3 regions of the Streptomyces sp. NPDC035033 genome follow, and region 3 is predicted to be linked to each of the others. Evidence: predicted binding sites of a transcription regulator. Region 3 holds the regulator's gene; each other region holds the start of a gene.
The links. The regulator HrcA, encoded in region 3, represses chaperone genes, less so after heat shock. The targets are predictions, from matches to a motif close to TTNGCACTCNGNNNNNCNGAGTGCNAA.
Positions count from the first base shown of each region.

Region 1: groL (chaperonin GroEL) is a predicted target of HrcA. The motif match lies at 2,921-2,947, and genes of this name have one in related genera.
Region 2: groES (co-chaperone GroES) is a predicted target of HrcA. The motif match lies at 3,950-3,976, and genes of this name have one in related genera.

Region 1 covers NZ_JBEZUZ010000088.1:28,219-34,709, forward strand. The annotation lists gene AB0E83_RS28210 (FG-GAP-like repeat-containing protein) at 1-465, opposite strand, end outside; gene AB0E83_RS28215 (deoxyxylulose-5-phosphate synthase) at 712-1,044, shown strand; gene groL (chaperonin GroEL) at 1,134-2,756, opposite strand; gene AB0E83_RS28225 (cold-shock protein) at 3,201-3,404, opposite strand; gene AB0E83_RS28230 (MoaD/ThiS family protein) at 3,834-4,112, opposite strand; gene thrC (threonine synthase) at 4,145-5,455, opposite strand; SAM riboswitch class I at 5,473-5,615, opposite strand; gene AB0E83_RS28240 (glucosyl-3-phosphoglycerate synthase) at 5,737-6,491, shown strand, end outside.
Region 2 covers NZ_JBEZUZ010000011.1:59,860-66,350, reverse strand. The annotation lists gene AB0E83_RS07405 (polysaccharide deacetylase family protein) at 1-441, shown strand, start outside; gene AB0E83_RS07400 (hypothetical protein) at 489-1,145, shown strand; gene AB0E83_RS07395 (class I SAM-dependent methyltransferase) at 1,090-2,265, opposite strand; gene AB0E83_RS07390 (polysaccharide deacetylase family protein) at 2,403-3,329, shown strand; gene AB0E83_RS07385 (DUF6234 family protein) at 3,320-3,844, opposite strand; gene groES (co-chaperone GroES) at 4,123-4,431, shown strand; gene groL (chaperonin GroEL) at 4,534-6,162, shown strand; gene AB0E83_RS07370 (ester cyclase) at 6,225-6,491, opposite strand, start outside.
Region 3 covers NZ_JBEZUZ010000064.1:11,019-17,509, forward strand. The annotation lists gene AB0E83_RS23985 (long-chain fatty acid--CoA ligase) at 1-923, shown strand, start outside; gene hemW (radical SAM family heme chaperone HemW) at 963-2,204, shown strand; gene AB0E83_RS23995 (DUF3097 domain-containing protein) at 2,225-3,031, opposite strand; gene AB0E83_RS24000 (MBL fold metallo-hydrolase) at 3,042-3,779, opposite strand; gene hrcA (heat-inducible transcriptional repressor HrcA) at 3,917-4,936, shown strand; gene dnaJ (molecular chaperone DnaJ) at 4,937-6,076, shown strand; gene AB0E83_RS24015 (nitronate monooxygenase) at 6,316-6,491, shown strand, end outside.

The DNA.
Region 1 (6,491 bases), on a different contig from region 3:
GAGGTACAGGGTGACGCCGTCGGCGCCGGTCCCGGACCGGACCAGGTGCCGTCCCGCGACGAGCGGCAGCCACGCCTCGCCGGATCCGGTCTCCAGGTCGGCGGTCCGGCCGGTCGCGAAGTCGTGGACGGTGGCGAAGGCGCTGTAGCCGCCGTCGTACGCGTCGGAGCAGACGAGCACGTCACCGGCCGAGAACGACTCGCCGGGCTCGCAGGTCGGCCCGTAGGCGGTGCGCCCGCCGCTCAGGCCGTGCCAGCGGACCTGTCGGGGGCCCAGCACCTGCACGCCGGTCCCGACGGCCCGCACCTCGCCGTGGGCCGGGGCGTCCGGGTCGCTCGGGGCGGGGATCGTCACCTCGTACGGTGCCGTGTCGGCCGCCACCGCGGCCGGGGCCGTGGCGGCCGCGAGGCCGGTGAGGGCCAGGGTCGTGCTCAGGGCGAGCGCGACGGTTCTTCGAACGGACAAGAAAGGGGGTCCCCTCGTGCGGAACGTCGATGGCGACAGGCGACGGAGGGGCGCGCGGAACGGCGGCACGAAGGCCGCGGGCGTCGCGCGCGGGCGCCGGCCCGATGCCCCCACCTGCCGACTGGCGCGATCGTACAGGTGGCCGAAACCCGACGGGAAGCGGAGTGGCCTCGTCCGAAGGGTGCCGCCGGCCGCGGGGCGCGAAACCGCGGGCGGGGCCGTGCCCCGGGCCCCTACCCTGCCCCCATGGGAGTCAACAGGTCCTCGTACGTGTGCCTGCCGTGCCGGGGCTCGTACAAGCAGGGGTACGAGCACGGCCCCGAGCACCGGTGCCCGCGGTGCGGGGAGCCGATGGTGGGCGTCGGATCCGCGTTCCAGCCGCCGAGGCGGCGGGACGACGAGGGGTGGCGGGTGCTGTCCGTCCTGCTGCACGCGGGCGTGCGGTTCCGCACCAGCTGCTGCCAGGGGTGCGGGCCCGGCTACCGGCCCCGGACGCTCGCCGAGGTGAAGGCCCGCGTCGCGTACGCCCGCCGCACCGGCGAACCGCTCGCCGAGGCCCTCGTGCGGCCCGTCGTCTGAGGGCCGGGAACGCGCCGAGGGCGGCACCCCTGCGCAGGGGTGCCGCCCTCGGTTCGCGTTTCAGCGATGAACCACCGATCCGTTCAGGATCAGAAGTCCATGTCACCGCCCGGCATGCCGCCGCCGGCCGGGGCCGCGGCCTTCTCCGGCTTGTCGGCGATGACGGCCTCGGTGGTGAGGAAGAGCGCGGCGATCGACGCGGCGTTCTGCAGCGCGGAGCGCGTCACCTTGGCCGGGTCGATGATGCCCTCGGCGACCAGGTCGACGTACTCGCCGGTCGCGGCGTTGAGGCCGTGGCCCGGGGTCAGGTTGCGCACCTTCTCGACGACGACGCCGCCCTCGAGGCCCGCGTTGACCGCGATCTGCTTGATCGGGGCCTCCAGGGCGAGCTTGACGATCGCGGCACCGGTGGCCTCGTCGCCGTCCAGCTCCAGCTTCTCGAAGACGCTGGAGGCCTGGAGCAGGGCCACGCCACCGCCGGCGACGATGCCCTCCTCGACGGCCGCCTTGGCGTTGCGCACGGCGTCCTCGATGCGGTGCTTGCGCTCCTTGAGCTCGACCTCGGTCGCGGCACCGGCCTTGATGACCGCCACGCCGCCGGCGAGCTTCGCGAGGCGCTCCTGGAGCTTCTCGCGGTCGTAGTCGGAGTCGCTGTTCTCGATCTCGGCGCGGATCTGGTTCACGCGGCCCGCGACCTGCTCGCTGTCACCGGCACCGTCGACGATGGTGGTCTCGTCCTTGGTGATGACGACCTTGCGGGCGCGGCCCAGCAGGTCGAGACCGGCCGACTCCAGCTTGAGGCCGACCTCCTCGGAGATGACCGTGCCGCCGGTGAGGATGGCGATGTCCTGGAGCATGGCCTTGCGGCGGTCGCCGAAGCCCGGGGCCTTGACCGCGACGGAGCGGAAGGTGCCGCGGATCTTGTTGACGACCAGGGTCGACAGGGCCTCGCCCTCGACGTCCTCGGCGATGATCAGCAGCGGCTTGCCCGACTGCATGACCTTCTCCAGGAGCGGGAGGAGGTCCTTCACCGAGGAGATCTTGGAGTTGACGATGAGGATGTAGGGGTCCTCGAGCGCGGCCTCCATGCGCTCCATGTCGGTCGCGAAGTACGCCGAGATGTAGCCCTTGTCGAAGCGCATGCCCTCGGTGAGCTCCAGCTCCAGACCGAAGGTCTGGGACTCCTCGACCGTGATGACGCCTTCCTTGCCGACCTTGTCCATGGCCTCGGCGATGAGCTCGCCGATCTGGGTGTCGGCGGCGGAGATGGAGGCGGTGGAGGCGATCTGCTCCTTCGTCTCGACCTCCTTCGCCTGGTCGAGCAGGGCGCCGGAGACGGCCTCGACGGCCTTCTCGATGCCGCGCTTGAGGGCCATCGGGTTGGCACCGGCGGCGACGTTGCGGAGGCCCTCGCGGACGAGCGCCTGGGCGAGGACGGTGGCGGTGGTCGTACCGTCGCCGGCGACGTCGTCCGTCTTCTTGGCGACTTCCTTGACCAGCTCGGCGCCGATCTTCTCGTACGGGTCCTCGAGCTCGATCTCCTTGGCGATGGAGACACCATCGTTGGTGATCGTGGGGGCACCCCACTTCTTCTCGAGGACGACGTTGCGGCCCTTGGGGCCGAGGGTGACCTTGACGGCGTCAGCGAGCTGGTTCATGCCGCGCTCGAGACCGCGCCGGGCCTCCTCGTCGAACGCGATGATCTTGGCCATGTGAAGTGGTCCTCCCGGACATGGGGTGGATAACGCTCCAGGACCGCGCCGACGCCCGCGACGGACGGCCCGCACTCCCTCGTGGTTCCTTGCCCCACTCGGTCGGCGACCTCGTCTGCCCGATCCTCGTAGCACTCTCACCTTCCGAGTGCTAACGCCAATGATTAGCACTCGACCCATGCGAGTGCAAGCGACTCTCGTGGATCGGGCAGGGGAGAGGACGGGGGCGGTGCGGGGTCCGGGCAGGGGACGGGACAGGAGCCGGACAGTGGCCGGGCAGGGGCGGGGCGGGGGCCGGGCAGGGGCCGGGACAGTGGCCGGGCAGGGGCGGGGCGGGGCGCCGGGCCCCGCGGCGGCGGGCGTCCGGGAACGCGTGAGGGGCCCGCATCCCTGGGGATGCGGGCCCCTCGACGACGAGACGCCGGTGGCCGATCGCGCCGCGCCTCAGGCGGTCACCTTGACCATGTCCGCCTGCGGACCCTTCTGACCCTGCGAGATCTCGAACTCGACTCGCTGGCCCTCTTCGAGGCTGCGGTACCCATCCATCTGGATGGCGCTGTAGTGGACGAAAACATCCGCACCACCGTCGACCGCGATGAAGCCGTAGCCCTTCTCCGCGTTGAACCACTTGACGGTGCCCTGAGCCATGCCTAACTCCCCTATTACTTACTGGCCCTTGCGCGGACCCGCACTTCACGGACCCGGGTCAGAACCTGCGCCGGAACGCGTCGACCGCGGCTGAATGTATCTGTCCAACTGCCCTCTGCAACAGGGCAATCCGCCGAGAATTCTGAACGGACCGGAAACGGGAATCAGGGAGAAAACCTTGAATTGCGGGGCAAGTCGGGCCGGGCGAAAGGCGCATAAGGTACAGAGTGCGTGCGCTTTTCGGTCGCTTGTTGGCGCGTTCTCGTCGCGTCCCGACCCGCTCTCATATGCGTCCGGCATGAGCGATCGAGGGGACTTCCCCAACTCTACCGCGCTCAACCATGCAGAATTGCCCCTTCCGCTTCTCTCGCGGAAGGGGCAATTCAGTACTGCCGGGCAGGACCGGACGGAACCGGTCCGGAAGGCGGCTCAGCAGCCGCCGGCGACCGCCGGAATGATCGAGACGCCGGCGCCGTCCGGGGTGGCGGTCTCCAGGCCCTGCTCGAAGCGGACGTCGTCGTCGTTCACGTACACGTTCACGAAGCGGCGCAGCTTGCCCTGGTCGTCCAGGACGCGGGCGGCGATGCCCGTGTGGTTCTTCTCCAGGTCGGCGATGACCTCGGCGAGGGTCGCGCCCTCGGCGGGGACCTCGGCCCGGCCGCCGGTGTAGGTGCGGAGGATGGTGGGGATGCGGACGTTCACGGCCATGTCGGTGCTCTCCGTACGGGTGTCGGCGGGTGTCAGCGGGCCAGGCCCGCGTCGCGGAACGCGTCCAGGCTCGGGCGGATGGTGGCGGTCGCCTGAGAGGTGTCGGCAACGGCGTCCAGGGTCTTGAGCCCGTCACCGGTGTTGAGGACGACGGTGGTGAGCTCCGGGTCGATGAGACCGGCCTCGACGAGCTTGCGCGTCACGCCCACGGTCACGCCGCCCGCCGTCTCGGCGAAGATGCCCTCGGTCCGGGCGAGCAGCTTGATCGCGTCCACGACCTGCTCGTCGTTGACGTCCTCCACGGCGCCGCCGGTGCGGCGGGCGATGTCGAGGACGTACGGGCCGTCCGCCGGGTTGCCGATCGCGAGGGACTTGGCGATGGTGTTCGGCTTCTGCGGGCGGACCACGTCGTGGCCGGCCTTGAAGGCGGCGGAGACCGGCGAGCAGCCCTCGGCCTGGGCGCCGAAGATCTTGTACGGCTTCTCCTCGACCAGGCCCAGCTTGATGAGCTCCTGGAGCCCCTTGTCGATCTTGGTGAGCTGGGAGCCGGAGGCGATCGGGATGACGAGCTGGTCGGGGATGACCCAGCCGAGCTGCTCGCAGATCTCGTACGCGAGCGTCTTGGAGCCCTCGCCGTAGTACGGGCGCAGGTTGACGTTGACGAAGCCCCAGCCCTCGCCGAGCGGGTCGCCGATGAGCTCCGAGCAGAAGCGGTTGACGTCGTCGTAGTTGCCCTCGATGGCGACGAGGTCACCGCCGTAGACGCCGGCCATGACGATCTTGCCCTGCTCCAGGTCGTGCGGGATGAAGACGCAGGAGCGGAAGCCGGCGCGGGCGGCGGCGGCGCCGACGGCGCCGGCCAGGTTGCCGGTGGAGGAGCAGGAGAGGGTGGTGAAGCCGAAGGCGCGGGCGGCCTCGATGGCCTGGGCGACGACCCGGTCCTTGAAGGAGTGGGTCGGGTTGCCGGAGTCGTCCTTGACGTAGAGCTTGCCGGGGGCGACGCCGATCTCGCGGGCGAGGTTGTCGGCCTTGACCAGCGGGGTCCAGCCGGGGTTCAGGTTCGGCTTCTCGGCGACGTCGGCGGGGACGGGCAGCAGCGGCGCGTACCGCCAGATGTTGGCCGGGCCGGCTTCGATCCGCTTCCGCAGCGCCTCGGGGTCGCCGACCGGCAGGTCGTAGGCGACTTCGAGGGGGCCGAAACAGAGTTCGCAGGCGAAGATCGGGCCGAGGGCGAAGACCTGGCCGCATTCGCGGCAGGAGAGTCCGGACGCGGGGCCGAGATCGACGGCGGGGGCGGCGGAGTCGGCAGCGGCGGTTGCGGGTGCGACGGTGTTTACAGCCATGGAGGCGAGGCCCTTTCTCCTCATCTTCCTCATGGCGCATTTCGCCATGAGACGGATTTGGCACCTTCCCTAGCCGGGGGCCTCGCTGGCGCAAGACGAACCGACTGGAGGGTTGCCGGGGCTTCAACGGGCCGTATCCCTCTGCCCCTCTGGATGAGCGGTATTCGATTGTGAGACGCGGGTGGCACCCCGACATGCACCGGGCATCCGCGTTGTTCAAGACTGTAACCGAAGGCTTCGAAGGTGGAGACGGTCGTCCGATCCGCGAGATGGAGATCACGTTGCTGGAAGAAGTGGAGCGCTGGCTGACCCGGCGGTCCTGGTCCGTGTCCGACCGGCCCCTGGAGCGGGTGCTCGCCGCCAAGCGGGGGACGACGGTCAGTGTGGTGCTGCCCGCGCTGAACGAGGAGGCGACCGTCGGGGACATCGTCGGCGTGATCCGGCGCGAGCTGATGACGCCGGCCGTGCCGCTCGTGGACGAGCTCGTGGTGATCGACTCGGGCTCCACCGACCGCACGGCCGAGGTCGCGGCGGCGGCCGGCGCGCGCGTGGTCGCCCGGGACGACGTGCTCCCCCGGATACCGGCGGTGCCCGGCAAGGGCGAGGTCCTGTGGCGGTCGCTCATGGTGACGAGCGGGGACGTGGTCTGCTTCGTGGACGCGGACCTCAGGGACTTCTCCGCGGACTTCGTGACCGGGATCGTGGGCCCGCTGCTCACCGACCCGGACGTGGAGTTCGTGAAGGCGATGTACGACCGCCCCTTCGGCGCGGAGCCCGACGGGGCCGCCCCCGGCGGGTCCCCGGGCCAGGGCGGCCGGGTGACGGAGCTGGTGGCCCGCCCGCTGCTCAACCTGCACTGGCCGCGGCTCGCCGGCTTCGTCCAGCCGCTGGGCGGCGAGTACGCGGCGCGCCGCTCGCTGCTCGAACGGCTCCCCTTCCCGGTCGGTTACGGGGTGGAGCTGGGCCTCCTCGTCGACGCGCTGCACACGGTGGGCCTGGACGCGCTGGCCCAGGTGGACGTCGGGGTCCGCAAGCA
Region 2 (6,491 bases), on a different contig from region 3:
GGGAACTACGGCTACTTCGACCCGCTCGTCGCCCAGGGCCACGGCCTCGCCAACCACACCCTCACCCACCCGAACCTGCGCACCCTCTCCCCGGAGGCCCAGCGCCGCGAGATCTGCGGCCAGCAGGAGAAGCTGCGGAAGCGGTACGGCACCGCCCCGCGCCTCTTCCGCCCGCCCTTCGGCAACTGGAACGAGGCCACCCGGGCCGCCGCCGGCAGCTGCGGGGTGGACGCGATCGTGCTCTGGCGCGAGTCCATGCAGATCAAGAACATGCAGTACCAGCGCGGCGACCGGAAGCTCCGCCCCGGCGACATCGTCCTCGCCCACTTCCGCGGCCCCTCCGAGCTCAAGGGCCGCACGATGACCGAGATGACCGCCACCATGCTGCGGAAGATCCAGGAACAGGGCTTCACGGTGGCCCGCCTGGAGGACTATGTCTGAGGCCACCGGGCCGGACGCGACGGAAGAGACGGCCTAGGGTGCGGGGCATGTCCTCGCGCATACCGCTGCCCCCGCCGCCCCCGCCCGCCGAACTCCGCAGCTGGCCCGACCGGGACGCGCTGCTCGCCGACCGGGCGCTGGCCCTGGGGGAGTTGACGCGGCGTCTGCTCGGGGGCGGGCGGTTCGCGCTGTTCGCGGGCGCGGTGCTGGTGCTCCAGCTGGGCTGGGGCATGACCGGCGTGCTGCTCGTCGAGCTGGGCCACGGGGCGATCCTCGACCCGATCGCGTTCTTCGTCGGGCTGATCGCCGCCCTCCTGGGCCTCGGCGTGATGGTGCCGGGCGTGTGGCTCGCGGTGCGCGGGGTGCGCCGGGACCGGGTGGCGCGCGAGCGGCTGCTGCTGTGGGCGGCCCTGGACCGGCACGGGCCGACGGACGCGCGGCTGCGCCGGCCGGTGCTGAGCGCCTGCTGGATGGTGGTCTCCACCGTGCTGTGCGGGCTCGGGCTGTGGCTGGGCTTCGCCGTGCCCGCCGCGGCGAGCCCGTCGGAGGGCTACGGCCTCGTCGCGTACGGCATGGGCGTCGCCCTGATCTTCTGGATCAACGGCCTGATCGGGCTCTTCAAGGCCGTCGGGCACTTCCGGACGGCGCTCAGGCTCGTGCCGGCCGGCCGATCAGCATCGTCGGGGCGCCCGCGACACGTGTGAGCAGCACCGTCGCCGCGTTCGGGCCCTTGGGCCGCACCTTGCGCCGGATCTCCTCGGGCTCGACGGCCGAACCGCGCTTCTTCACCGTCAGGTTGCCCACCTCCCGCTCGCGCAGCAGGGCCTTCAGCTTCTTGAGGTTGAAGGGGAGTTCGTCGGTGATCTCGTAGGCGGCGGCGTACGGGGTGGGGGTCAGGGCGTCGGCGGTGACGTAGGCGATCGTCGCGTCGATCAGGCCGCCGTCCAGCTCCTCGGCGACCTCGGCGACCAGGTGGGCGCGGATGACGGCGCCGTCCGGCTCGTACAGGTAGCGGCCGACCGGGCGGACCGGCGGGTCGGGCAGGCCCCGGCCGGTGAGGGTCGCGCCGGAGGGCAGCAGGGTGGCGCGGCGGGCGCCCGGCTCCGTACCGAACCAGAGCACCGCCTCCTTCACGTCCCCGCCGTCCGAGATCCACTCGGCCTCGGCCTCGTCCGGGACGGTCTCGTGCGGGATGCCGGGGGCGATCTTCAGGGCCGCGTGCGGGGCCTTGCGGGCGGCGTCCATCGCCCAGGAGAGCGGCGGCGAGTACGCCTCGGGGTCGAAGATCCGGCCCCGGCCGCCGCGTCGGGCGGGGTCGACGAAGACGGCGTCGTACGGGCGGGTGTCGATCTCGGTGACGTCGGCGCAGCGGACCTCGATCAGGCCGTCGAGGCCGAGCGCGGCGGCGTTGGCGCGGGCGACCTCGGCGGTCAGCGGGTCGCGGTCGACGGCGAGGACGGAGACGCCGGCGCGGGCGAGCGCGAGCGCGTCGCCGCCGATGCCGGAGCAGAGGTCGGCGACACTGGTCACGCCGAGCTCCTTGAGCCGGGCCGCGCGGTGGGCGCCGACGGAGGCGCGGGTGGACTGCTCGACGCCGTTCGGCGTGAAGTACATGCGGTACGCGTCCTCCGCGCCGAACTTCGCCACCGCGCGCTGCCGCAGCCGGGCCTGGCCGAGGGCGGCCGACACCAGCTCGGCGGGGTGGTCGCGGCGCAGCCGGGAGGCGACCGCCAGCTCCTGGGCGGGGTCGTAGTCGCGCAGGGCGGCGAGGAGCGTCTGGCCCTCGGGGGAGAGCAGGGCGGCGAAGGCGGCGAGGTCGGTCACCGTCCCATTCTCCCCGGGGGTGCGCTGTGGGCCGGGCGGGGGACGGTGGGGCCGCCACGGCGGTGTCGCGGCCGGACGGGCGGATCGCGCTGACAGGATGCGGCGCCATACCGGTCGTACGACAAAAGGAAGAAATGATGACAAAGGGTGGCTCGCGCCGCGCCCTGGGGGCCGCACTCCTCGTCGCCGCGCTCACCTCCACCGCCGCCTGCGGGGACGGCGCCGAGCCCGGCGCCCCCGGCGCCCCGGCCCCCGCCGCCGGCCAGCAGGCCCCCGCCAAGTCCGCCGCCCAGCTCGCCCGGGAGAAGAAGGCCGTGGCGGCGGAGCAGAAGGCCGCGCGGGCGAAGCGGCGGGCCGCCGCCGCGAAGAAGTGGGGCCTCAAGCTGACGCCCCTGGAGGCGCCCGCCCCGCCGAGGACGAAGCCGAGGATCACCACCCGGAAGGGGTTCGAGACCGACGGCGAGGGACTGCCGCCCGTCTTCACCACCGTCCCCACCAAGGAGAAGGTCGTCTTCCTGACGATCGACGACGGCGCCGAGAAGGACCCCGAGCTCATCCGCATGATGAGCGAACTGGACATCCCGTACAGCGCCTTCCTCAGCGACTACGTGGTCAGCGACGACTACGGCTACTTCGCGAAGATGCAGAAGTCCCAGCCGCGCGGCGTCTCCCTCCACAACCACACCCTGAACCACAAGTACCTGCCCGGACTCTCCTACGCGCGCCAGAAGCGGGAGATCTGCGGGATGCAGGACGTCATCGAGAAGAAGTACGGCAAGCGCCCCGAGCTCTTCCGGCCGCCGTACGGCAACTACAACGAGGACACCCTGCGCGCCGCCAAGTCCTGCGGCGTCAAGGCCGTCCCGCTCTGGGCCTCCGAGGCCTTCCCCGACCACATGGAGTGGCGCGAGTGGGACCGGGACCTGCACCCCGGCGACATCGTCCTCACCCACTTCCGCGGCGAGGAGGACTGGAAGGGCAGCATGCCGGACATGGTCCGCCGGGTGATGAACGTGATCACGTCCAAGGGGTACGCGGTCGGCAAGCTGGAGGACTACGTATGAGCCGGCTCCGCCCGCTCGTGGTCGCGGCCCTGCTCCTCGGCCTCACCGGCTGCGCCTCCGCCGTCGACCCGCTCGAACGCCTCGGCCGCAAGGCGGTGGAGCGGGTCGCGGACCGCGGCCCGGACGGGGAGACCGTCCGGGCGGAGGGTTCCCGGGGCTGACGCCCCGGGGACGGGCCGGGGGGCGCCCTCGCGCAGCCGGTCCTCGGCCGCGGAGAGCAGGGCGGCGCCGGCGAGCAGGACCGCCACGACGATCTGCGTCCCGCCCGCCCAGAACCACCCCCCGCGCCACAGCGCCGCACCGGACAGGGCGATCAGCGCCATGGCCGCCACGAACCACCAGGGCGGCGGGACGCCCGCCGCCCGCTGCCCGGGATGCTCCGGGGCGCCCGAACTCAGCGCCGCCAGCGCGGTCAGGAGCAGGAGCATCCCCAGCGCGGCGGCGTCGATCACCAGCAGCAGCACGGCGAGGGCGACGTCGAGGGCGGTGGGGGCGGGGGGACGGGACGCGGCCATGGGGGCACCTTCGTACGGAACCCCGTGATCCGCTCGCGCGTTCCCCGGATCGAGACCCGATCGCGGCCCCGCCGCGCCCTTCCGGAACCGCCACGGAGTGAGGAATTGGCACTCCGCTTGACCGAGTGCTAATCGCGGTCATAGTCTCGGCTCTGGCACTCCCCAGTGGAGAGTGCCAACACAGCGACGGGCAGGTCCGGCACCCGCGACGACGGATCCACCTGGTCGCCACCTCAGACAGTTAACCCCGCGAGATCTCCGAAGGGGGAGGTCGGATCGTGACGACCGCCAGCTCCAAGGTTGCCATCAAGCCGCTCGAGGACCGCATCGTGGTCCAGCCGCTCGACGCCGAGCAGACCACGGCCTCTGGCCTGGTCATCCCGGACACCGCGAAGGAGAAGCCCCAGGAGGGCGCCGTCCTCGCCGTGGGCCCGGGCCGCTTCGAGAACGGCGAGCGCCTTCCGCTCGACGTGAAGGTCGGCGACGTCGTGCTCTACAGCAAGTACGGCGGCACCGAGGTCAAGTACAACGGCGACGAGTACCTCGTCCTCTCGGCCCGCGACGTGCTCGCGATCATCGAGAAGTAAGACGACGTACGTGCAGTGAACCGCGCCCCTGACCCCCTCCACGGGCGTCCAGGGGCGCGGTTTGTTTTTCCACCCGATTTCCGAGAGGGCTGAATCGCTCCCATGGCGAAGATCCTGAAGTTCGACGAGGACGCCCGTCGCGCCCTTGAGCGCGGCGTCAACAAGCTGGCCGACACGGTGAAGGTGACGATCGGCCCCAAGGGCCGCAACGTCGTCATCGACAAGAAGTTCGGCGCCCCCACCATCACCAACGACGGTGTCACGATCGCCCGCGAGGTCGAGATCGAGGACCCGTACGAGAACCTCGGCGCCCAGCTCGTGAAGGAGGTGGCGACCAAGACCAACGACATCGCGGGTGACGGCACCACCACCGCCACCGTCCTCGCCCAGGCGCTCGTCCGCGAGGGCCTGCGCAACGTCGCCGCCGGCGCCTCCCCGGCCGCCCTGAAGAAGGGCATCGACGCCGCGGTCAAGGCCGTCTCCGACGAGCTGCTCGCCACCGCGCGCCCGATCGACGACAAGTCCGACATCGCCGCCGTCGCCGCGCTCTCCGCGCAGGACCAGCAGGTCGGCGAGCTCATCGCCGAGGCGATGGACAAGGTCGGCAAGGACGGCGTCATCACCGTCGAGGAGTCCAACACCTTCGGCCTGGAGCTCGACTTCACCGAGGGCATGGCCTTCGACAAGGGCTACCTCTCGCCGTACATGGTCACCGACCAGGAGCGCATGGAGGCCGTCCTCGACGACCCGTACATCCTGATCCACCAGGGCAAGATCTCCTCCATCCAGGACCTGCTGCCCCTCCTGGAGAAGGTCATCCAGTCCGGTGGCTCCAAGCCGCTGCTGATCATCGCCGAGGACGTCGAGGGCGAGGCCCTCTCCACCCTCGTCGTCAACAAGATCCGCGGCACCTTCAACGCCGTGGCCGTCAAGGCCCCCGGCTTCGGCGACCGCCGCAAGGCGATGCTCGGCGACATGGCCACCCTCACCGGTGCCACCGTCATCGCCGAGGAGGTCGGCCTCAAGCTCGACCAGGCCGGTCTGGACGTGCTGGGCACCGCCCGCCGCGTGACCGTCACCAAGGACGACACCACCATCGTCGACGGCGGCGGCGACTCCGCCGACGTCGCGGGCCGCGTCGCCCAGATCAAGGCCGAGATCGAGACCACGGACTCCGACTGGGACCGCGAGAAGCTCCAGGAGCGCCTCGCGAAGCTGGCCGGCGGCGTGTGCGTGATCAAGGTCGGCGCCGCCACCGAGGTGGAGCTGAAGGAGAAGAAGCACCGTCTGGAGGACGCCATCTCCGCGACCCGCGCCGCGGTCGAGGAGGGCATCGTCTCCGGTGGTGGCTCCGCGCTCGTCCACGCCGTGAAGGTCCTGGAGGACAACCTCGGCAAGACCGGCGACGAGGCCACCGGCGTCTCCGTCGTCCGCCGCGCCGCCGTCGAGCCGCTGCGCTGGATCGCCGAGAACGCCGGCCTGGAGGGCTACGTCATCACCTCCAAGGTCGCCGAGCTCGACAAGGGCCAGGGCTTCAACGCCGCCACCGGCGAGTACGGCGACCTGGTCAAGGCCGGCGTCATCGACCCGGTCAAGGTCACCCGCTCCGCCCTGGAGAACGCCGCCTCCATCGCCTCCCTGCTCCTCACCACCGAGACCCTCGTGGTGGAGAAGAAGGAGGAGGAGCCGGCGGACCACGGTCACGGCCACGGTCACGGCCACTCCCACTGACGTGTGAACGTCGCGAGGCCCGGTGCTCCCGTCGCGGGGGCACCGGGCCTCGGTGTCTCTCCCTACGCCTCGACCGCGCCGAGCTGGTTCATCAGTCCGAGCAGGTCGTACTGCCACCAGCCCTCGACGATCTTGCCGTCGTCGCCGAAGCGGTGGACGGTGGTGCCGGTCATGGTGACCTCCATGCCGGTCGGCTGGAGGCCCATGAAGTCGCCGACGTGGGTCCCCTTCCAGCTCCACCGGGTGCACACGCGGTCGCCGTCGGCGATCTGGTCCTCGACGGTGAACGCGAAGTCGAAGCCGGCGCGCCACTCCTCCACCTCGCGCCG
Region 3 (6,491 bases):
GCGTCGCCCGCGAGTACGCCAAGACCACCCAGGACAACTTCCGCCGCACCGGCACCGCCTCCGCGCCCTTCGGCCTCACCGCCAAGCACAAGGTCGCCGACGCCCTCGTCTACGCCAAGATCCGCGAGGCCTTCGGCGGCCGGCTGCGCGCCTGCATCTCCGGCTCCGCCGCCCTCGCCCCCGAGATCGGCTACTTCTTCGCCGGCGCGGGCATCCACATCCTGGAGGGGTACGGCCTCACCGAGTCCTCCGCCGCCTCCTTCGTCAACCCCGGCGAGGCCTACCGCACCGGCACCGTCGGCAAGCCGCTCCCCGGCACCGAGGTCCGCATCGCCGACGACGGCGAGATCCTGCTCCGCGGCCCCGGCATCATGGAGGGCTACCACGGCCTGCCCGAGAAGACCGCCGAGGTCCTGGAGGCCGACGGCTGGTTCCACACCGGCGACATCGGCGAGCTCTCCGCCGACGGCTACCTCAAGATCACCGACCGCAAGAAGGACCTCATCAAGACCTCCGGCGGCAAGTACATCGCCCCCGCCGAGGTCGAGGGCCAGTTCAAGGCCGTCTGCCCGTTCGTCTCCAACATCCTCGTCCACGGCGCCGACCGGAACTACTGCACCGCCCTCATCGCCCTCGACGAGCCCGCCCTCCTCGGCTGGGCCGCCGACCACGGCCTCGCGGGCAGGTCCTACGCCGAGGTCGTCGCCGCCCCGCAGACCGAGAAGATGATCCAGGGCTACGTGGACCGCCTCAACGAGGGCCTCCAGCGCTGGCAGACCATCAAGAAGTTCCGCCTGCTCCCGCGCGACCTCGACATCGAGCACGGCGAGCTCACCCCCTCCCTGAAGCTGAAGCGCCCGGTCGTCGAGCGCGAGTACAAGGACCTCATCGAGGAGATGTACGCCGGGTCGCGCGAGGCCTGATCCCGTCGGGACGGGGGTCACCCCGGGCGGTGCGGGACAATGGACCCCATGCCTTCCGTACTGCCCGATGGTGAGCCCATGCCCGAGGACGGGGCGCTGCCCGCGCGCGCCCTGGAAGGGGCCGGGGAGCGGCCGCTCGGGTTCTATCTGCACGTGCCGTACTGCGCCACGCGGTGCGGCTACTGCGACTTCAACACGTACACCGCGAGCGAGCTGCGGGGGGCCGGGGGCGTGCTCGCCTCGCGGGACAACTACGCGGGGCAGGTCGCCGAGGAGATCCGGCTCGCCCGGAAGGTGCTCGGGGACGACCCGCGGCCGGTGCGGACGGTGTTCGTCGGCGGCGGCACGCCGACGCTGCTCGCCGCCGGCGACCTCGTGCGCATGCTGGGAGCGATCCGGGACGAGTTCGGGCTCGCGGACGATGCCGAGGTGACGACGGAGGCCAACCCGGAGTCCGTCGACCCCGCCTACCTGGCGGAACTGCGGGCCGGCGGCTTCAACCGGATCTCCTTCGGCATGCAGAGCGCCCGGCCGCACGTGCTGAAGGTCCTCGACCGGAACCACACGCCCGGACGGCCGGAGGCGTGCGTCGCGGAGGCGCGCGCCGCCGGGTTCGAGCACGTGAACCTGGACCTGATCTACGGCACGCCCGGCGAGTCCGACGACGACTGGCGGGCCTCGCTCGACGCGGCCATCGGGGCCGGGCCGGACCACGTGAGCGCGTACGCCCTGATCGTCGAGGAGGGGACGCAGCTCGCGCGGCGGATCCGGCGCGGCGAGGTGCCGATGACCGACGACGACGTGCACGCCGACCGGTACCTGATCGCCGACGCGGCCTTCGAGGAGGCCGGGTTCTCCTGGTACGAGGTGTCCAACTGGACCACCTCCGAGGCCGGGCGGTGCCTCCACAACGAGCTGTACTGGCGCGGCGCCGACTGGTGGGGCGCGGGACCCGGCGCCCACTCGCACGTGGGCGGGGTGCGGTGGTGGAACGTCAAGCACCCCGGCGCGTACGCGGCGGCGCTCGGGGCCGGGAGGTCGCCGGGGGCCGGGCGCGAGGTGCTGTCCGACGAGGACCGGCGGGTCGAGCGGATCCTGCTGGAGCTGCGGCTGCGGGAGGGGGTCGAGCTGGGGCTGCTGAAGCCGGCGGGACTCGACGCCTCGCGGAAGGCGCTGGAGGACGGGCTGCTCGACGCGGGACCGTACGCCGCCGGGCGGGCCGTGCTGACCCTGCGGGGGCGGCTGCTGGCGGACGCGGTGGTGCGGGACCTGGTCGACTGAGGGGCCGCGGCCCCGGCCCGCTAGCCCGCCGTCACGAAGTCGATCAGTTCCTCCACGCGGCCCAGGAGCGCCGGCTCCAGGTCCTTGTAGGACGTGACGCGCTTCAGGATGGCCTGCCAGACCGCGCCCGTGTTCTCGGCGGGCCAGCCCAGGGCCCGGCAGGTGCCGGTCTTCCAGTCCTGGCCGCGGGGGACCTCCGGCCAGGCGGGGATGCCGAGGACGGAGGGCTTCACCGCCTGCCAGACGTCGATGTACGGGTGGCCGACGACCAGGACGTGCTCCGAGGTGACCTCGGCGGCGATCCGGGACTCCTTGGAGCCCGGCACCAGGTGGTCGACGAGGACGCCCAGCCGGGCGTCCGGGCCCGGGGCGAAGTCGGCGACGATCTCCGGGAGGCGGTCGACGCCCTCCAGGTACTCCACCACCACGCCCTCGATCCGCAGGTCGTCGCCCCAGACGCGCTCGACGAGCTCGGCGTCGTGGCGGCCCTCCACGTAGATGCGGCTCGTCCGCGCCACGCGCGCGCGTGCGCCGGGCACGGCGATCGAGCCGGAGGCCGTACGGGCGGGGCGCGCCGGCCCGCCGGACGCGGGGCGGACCAGGGTGACGACCCGGCCCTCCAGGAGGAAGCCGCGCGGCTCCAGCGGGAAGACCCGGTGCTTGCCGAAGCGGTCCTCCAGCGTCACCGTGCCCGCCTCGCAGCGGATCACCGCCCCGCAGAAGCCCGTCGAGACCTCCTCCACGACCAGGTCGGGGTCGGCCGGGACCTCGGGCACGGGGGCCCGCTTCTTCCAGGGGGGCGTCAGATCCGGGTCGTAGCTGCGCATTCCGGGGACGCTACGACACCCGGAAGCGGCGTGCCAGTTCATCGCGCTGGCGTCGGACGAACGCCGCGTCGACGACCGCGCCGTGACCGGGGACGTACAGGGCGTCCTCGCCGCCGAGGGCGAGGAGGCGGTCGAGGGCGTCGGGCCAGCGGGCGCCGAACGCGTCCGGGCCCGCCTGGGGCTCGCCGGACTCCTCGACCAGGTCGCCGCAGAAGACCACCTCCCGGTCGCCCGGCACGAGGAGGACCAGGTCGTGGCCGGTGTGGGCCGGTCCCACGTTGGCGAGGAGGACCTGCCGGCCGCCCAGGTCGAGGGTCCGCTCGCCGGTGACGACGTGGCGCGGGGCCACCAGCGCCTCCGCCGCCTCCGCCGCGGCCCGCTCCTCGACGCCCTGCCGCACCGCGTCCGCGTACAGCTCCTCGCGGGTCCGGGCGGAGGACAGCAGCTCCTCGGTGCCGACCGCGCCGAAGACCTCCGCGCCGGCGAAGGCCGCGGTGCCGAGGACGTGGTCGAAGTGGGGGTGGCCGAGTGCGATGTGCGTCACGCGCCGGCCGCCGGTGACCGCCTCCGCCTGGGCCCGGATCCCGGCGCCCTCGGCGAGCGTGGCGCCGGTGTCGTACAGCAGCACGGCCCGTTCTCCCACGACGAGGCCGGTGGTGGCGTCCCAGCCGGGGAGCCGCCGCCGGCCCACCCCCGCCGCGAGCCGTTCCCACCCCTGCGCCGCCCAGACCGCCTCGTCGATGTCCATGGGAGCGACGCTAGCGGGTCCGCCTCCTTGCCAGGAACGACGGGCCCGGCCGTACACTGGCCGGGGGTTTCCTGGCACTCGGACAGGGCGAGTGCCAAAAGCGGAGCAACCGGAACGGCGGAACGGGAGGTGTGCGCGTGCTGAGCGAACGCAGACTCGAGGTGCTGCGCGCCATCGTCCAGGACTACGTCGGGACCGAGGAGCCGGTGGGTTCCAAGGCGCTCACCGAGCGCCACAAGCTCGGTGTGTCGCCCGCCACCGTGCGCAACGACATGGCGGTGCTGGAGGAGGAGGGGTACATCGCCCAGCCCCACACCAGCGCCGGCCGGATCCCCACCGACAAGGGCTACCGCCTCTTCGTGGACCGGCTGGCCGGCGTCAAGCCGCTCTCGACCCCCGAGCGGCGCGCCATCCACAACTTCCTCGACGGGGCGGTGGACCTCGACGACGTCGTGGGCCGCACGGTGCGGCTGCTCGCGCAGCTGACCCGGCAGGTCGCCGTCGTCCAGTACCCCTCGCTCACCCGTTCCTCCATCCGGCACGTCGAACTGCTGTCGCTGGCCCCCGCCCGGCTGATGCTCGTCCTCATCACGGACACCGGGCGGGTCGAGCAGCGGGTGATCGACTGCCCCGCGCCCTTCGGCGAGACCTCCCTCGCCGACCTGCGGGCCCGGCTCAACAGCCGGGTCGGCGGCCGTCGCTTCGCCGACGTGCCGCAGCTGGTGCAGGACCTCCCCGAGTCCTTCGAGGAGTCCGAGGACCGCGCCACGGTCTCGACCGTGCTCGCGACCCTCCTGGAGACGCTCGTGGAGGAGCACGAGGAGCGGCTGATGATCGGCGGCACCGCCAATCTCACCCGCTTCGGACACGACTTCCCCCTGACGATCAGGCCCGTCCTGGAGGCCCTCGAGGAGCAGGTCGTGCTCCTCAAGCTCCTCGGCGAGGTCAAGGAATCGGGCATGACCGTACGCATCGGGCACGAGAACGCCTACGAGGGGCTGAACTCCACGTCCGTCGTCTCGGTCGGCTACGGTTCGGGCGGCGAGGCAGTCGCCAAACTCGGCGTGGTCGGACCGACCCGCATGGACTACCCCGGAACGATGGGAGCGGTACGCGCAGTGGCACGTTACGTCGGACAGATCCTGGCGGAGTCGTAAGTGGCCACGGACTACTACGCCACACTCGGCGTGCGCCGCGACGCTTCCCAGGACGAGATCAAGAAGGCCTTCCGCCGCCTCGCCCGCGAGCTTCACCCGGACGTCAACCCGGACCCGAAGACGCAGGAGCGGTTCAAGGAGATCAACGCCGCCTACGAGGTCCTGTCGGACCCGCAGAAGAAGCAGGTCTACGACCTCGGCGGCGACCCCCTCTCCGCCTCCGGCGGCGCGGGCGCGGCCGGCGGCTTCGGGGCCGGCGGCTTCGGCAACTTCTCCGACATCATGGACGCCTTCTTCGGCACGGCCTCGCAGCGCGGACCGCGCTCGCGGACCCGCCGCGGCCAGGACGCCATGATCCGCCTGGAGATCGACCTCAACGAGGCGGCCTTCGGCACCACCAAGGACATCCAGGTCGACACGGCCGTCGTCTGCACCACCTGTTCGGGCGAGGGCGCCGCGCCCGGCACCTCCGCGCAGACCTGTGACATGTGCCGCGGCCGCGGCGAGGTCTCGCAGGTCACCCGGTCCTTCCTCGGCCAGGTCATGACCTCCCGGCCCTGCCCCCAGTGCCAGGGCTTCGGCACCGTCGTCCCGACCCCGTGCCCCGAGTGCGCGGGCGACGGCCGGGTCCGCTCCCGCCGCACGCTGACGGTGAAGATCCCGGCCGGCGTCGACAACGGCACCCGGATCCAGCTCGCGGGCGAGGGCGAGGTCGGCCCCGGCGGCGGCCCCGCCGGCGACCTGTACGTCGAGATCCAGGAGACCCCGCACGAGGTCTTCCAGCGGCGTGGCGACGACCTGCACTGCACGGTCACCATCCCGATGACGGCGGCCGCGCTCGGCACCAAGGTGCAGCTCCAGACGCTCGACGGCCTGGAGGAGATCGACATCCGCCCGGGCACCCAGTCCGGTCAGTCGGTCCCCCTGCACGGCCGGGGCATCACGCACCTGCGGGGCAACGGGCGCGGCGACCTGATCGTCCACGTCGAGGTCCAGACCCCGACGAAGCTCGACCCCGAGCAGGAGCGCCTCCTGCGCGAACTGGCCAAGCTGCGCGGCGAGGAGCGCCCCACGGGCCAGTTCCAGCCTGGACAGCAGGGCCTGTTCTCGCGGCTGAAGGACGCGTTCAACGGGCGCTGAGCGGGTGGGCCCGCGCTGCTGGGGGTCCGGGGGTCGTCCCCCGGGCAAGCACGGTCAGCCGGGGCAGCAGGGCCTGTTCTCGCGGTTGAAGGACGCGTTCAACGGGCGCTGAGCGGACGCGTGGACGGGCGACGCGGACGGACGGCGGGTCCGTCCGGCGTGACCCCTGGGTGAGAGGGGCGGCACTCTGAGTGCCGCCCCTTTCCCGTGGGCGGGGAGGGGCATGACACGATGCCCATATGTCCACCACCGCACTGAACGATCTCTTCCGGTACCCGATCGTGCAGGCCCCCATGGCGGGTGGCGCCTCCTGTCCCGCGCTCGTCGGCGCCGTCGCGGAGGCCGGCGCGCTCGGCTTCCTCGCCGCCGGCTACAAGACGGCCGGCAGCCTCTACCAGGAGATCAAACAGGTGCG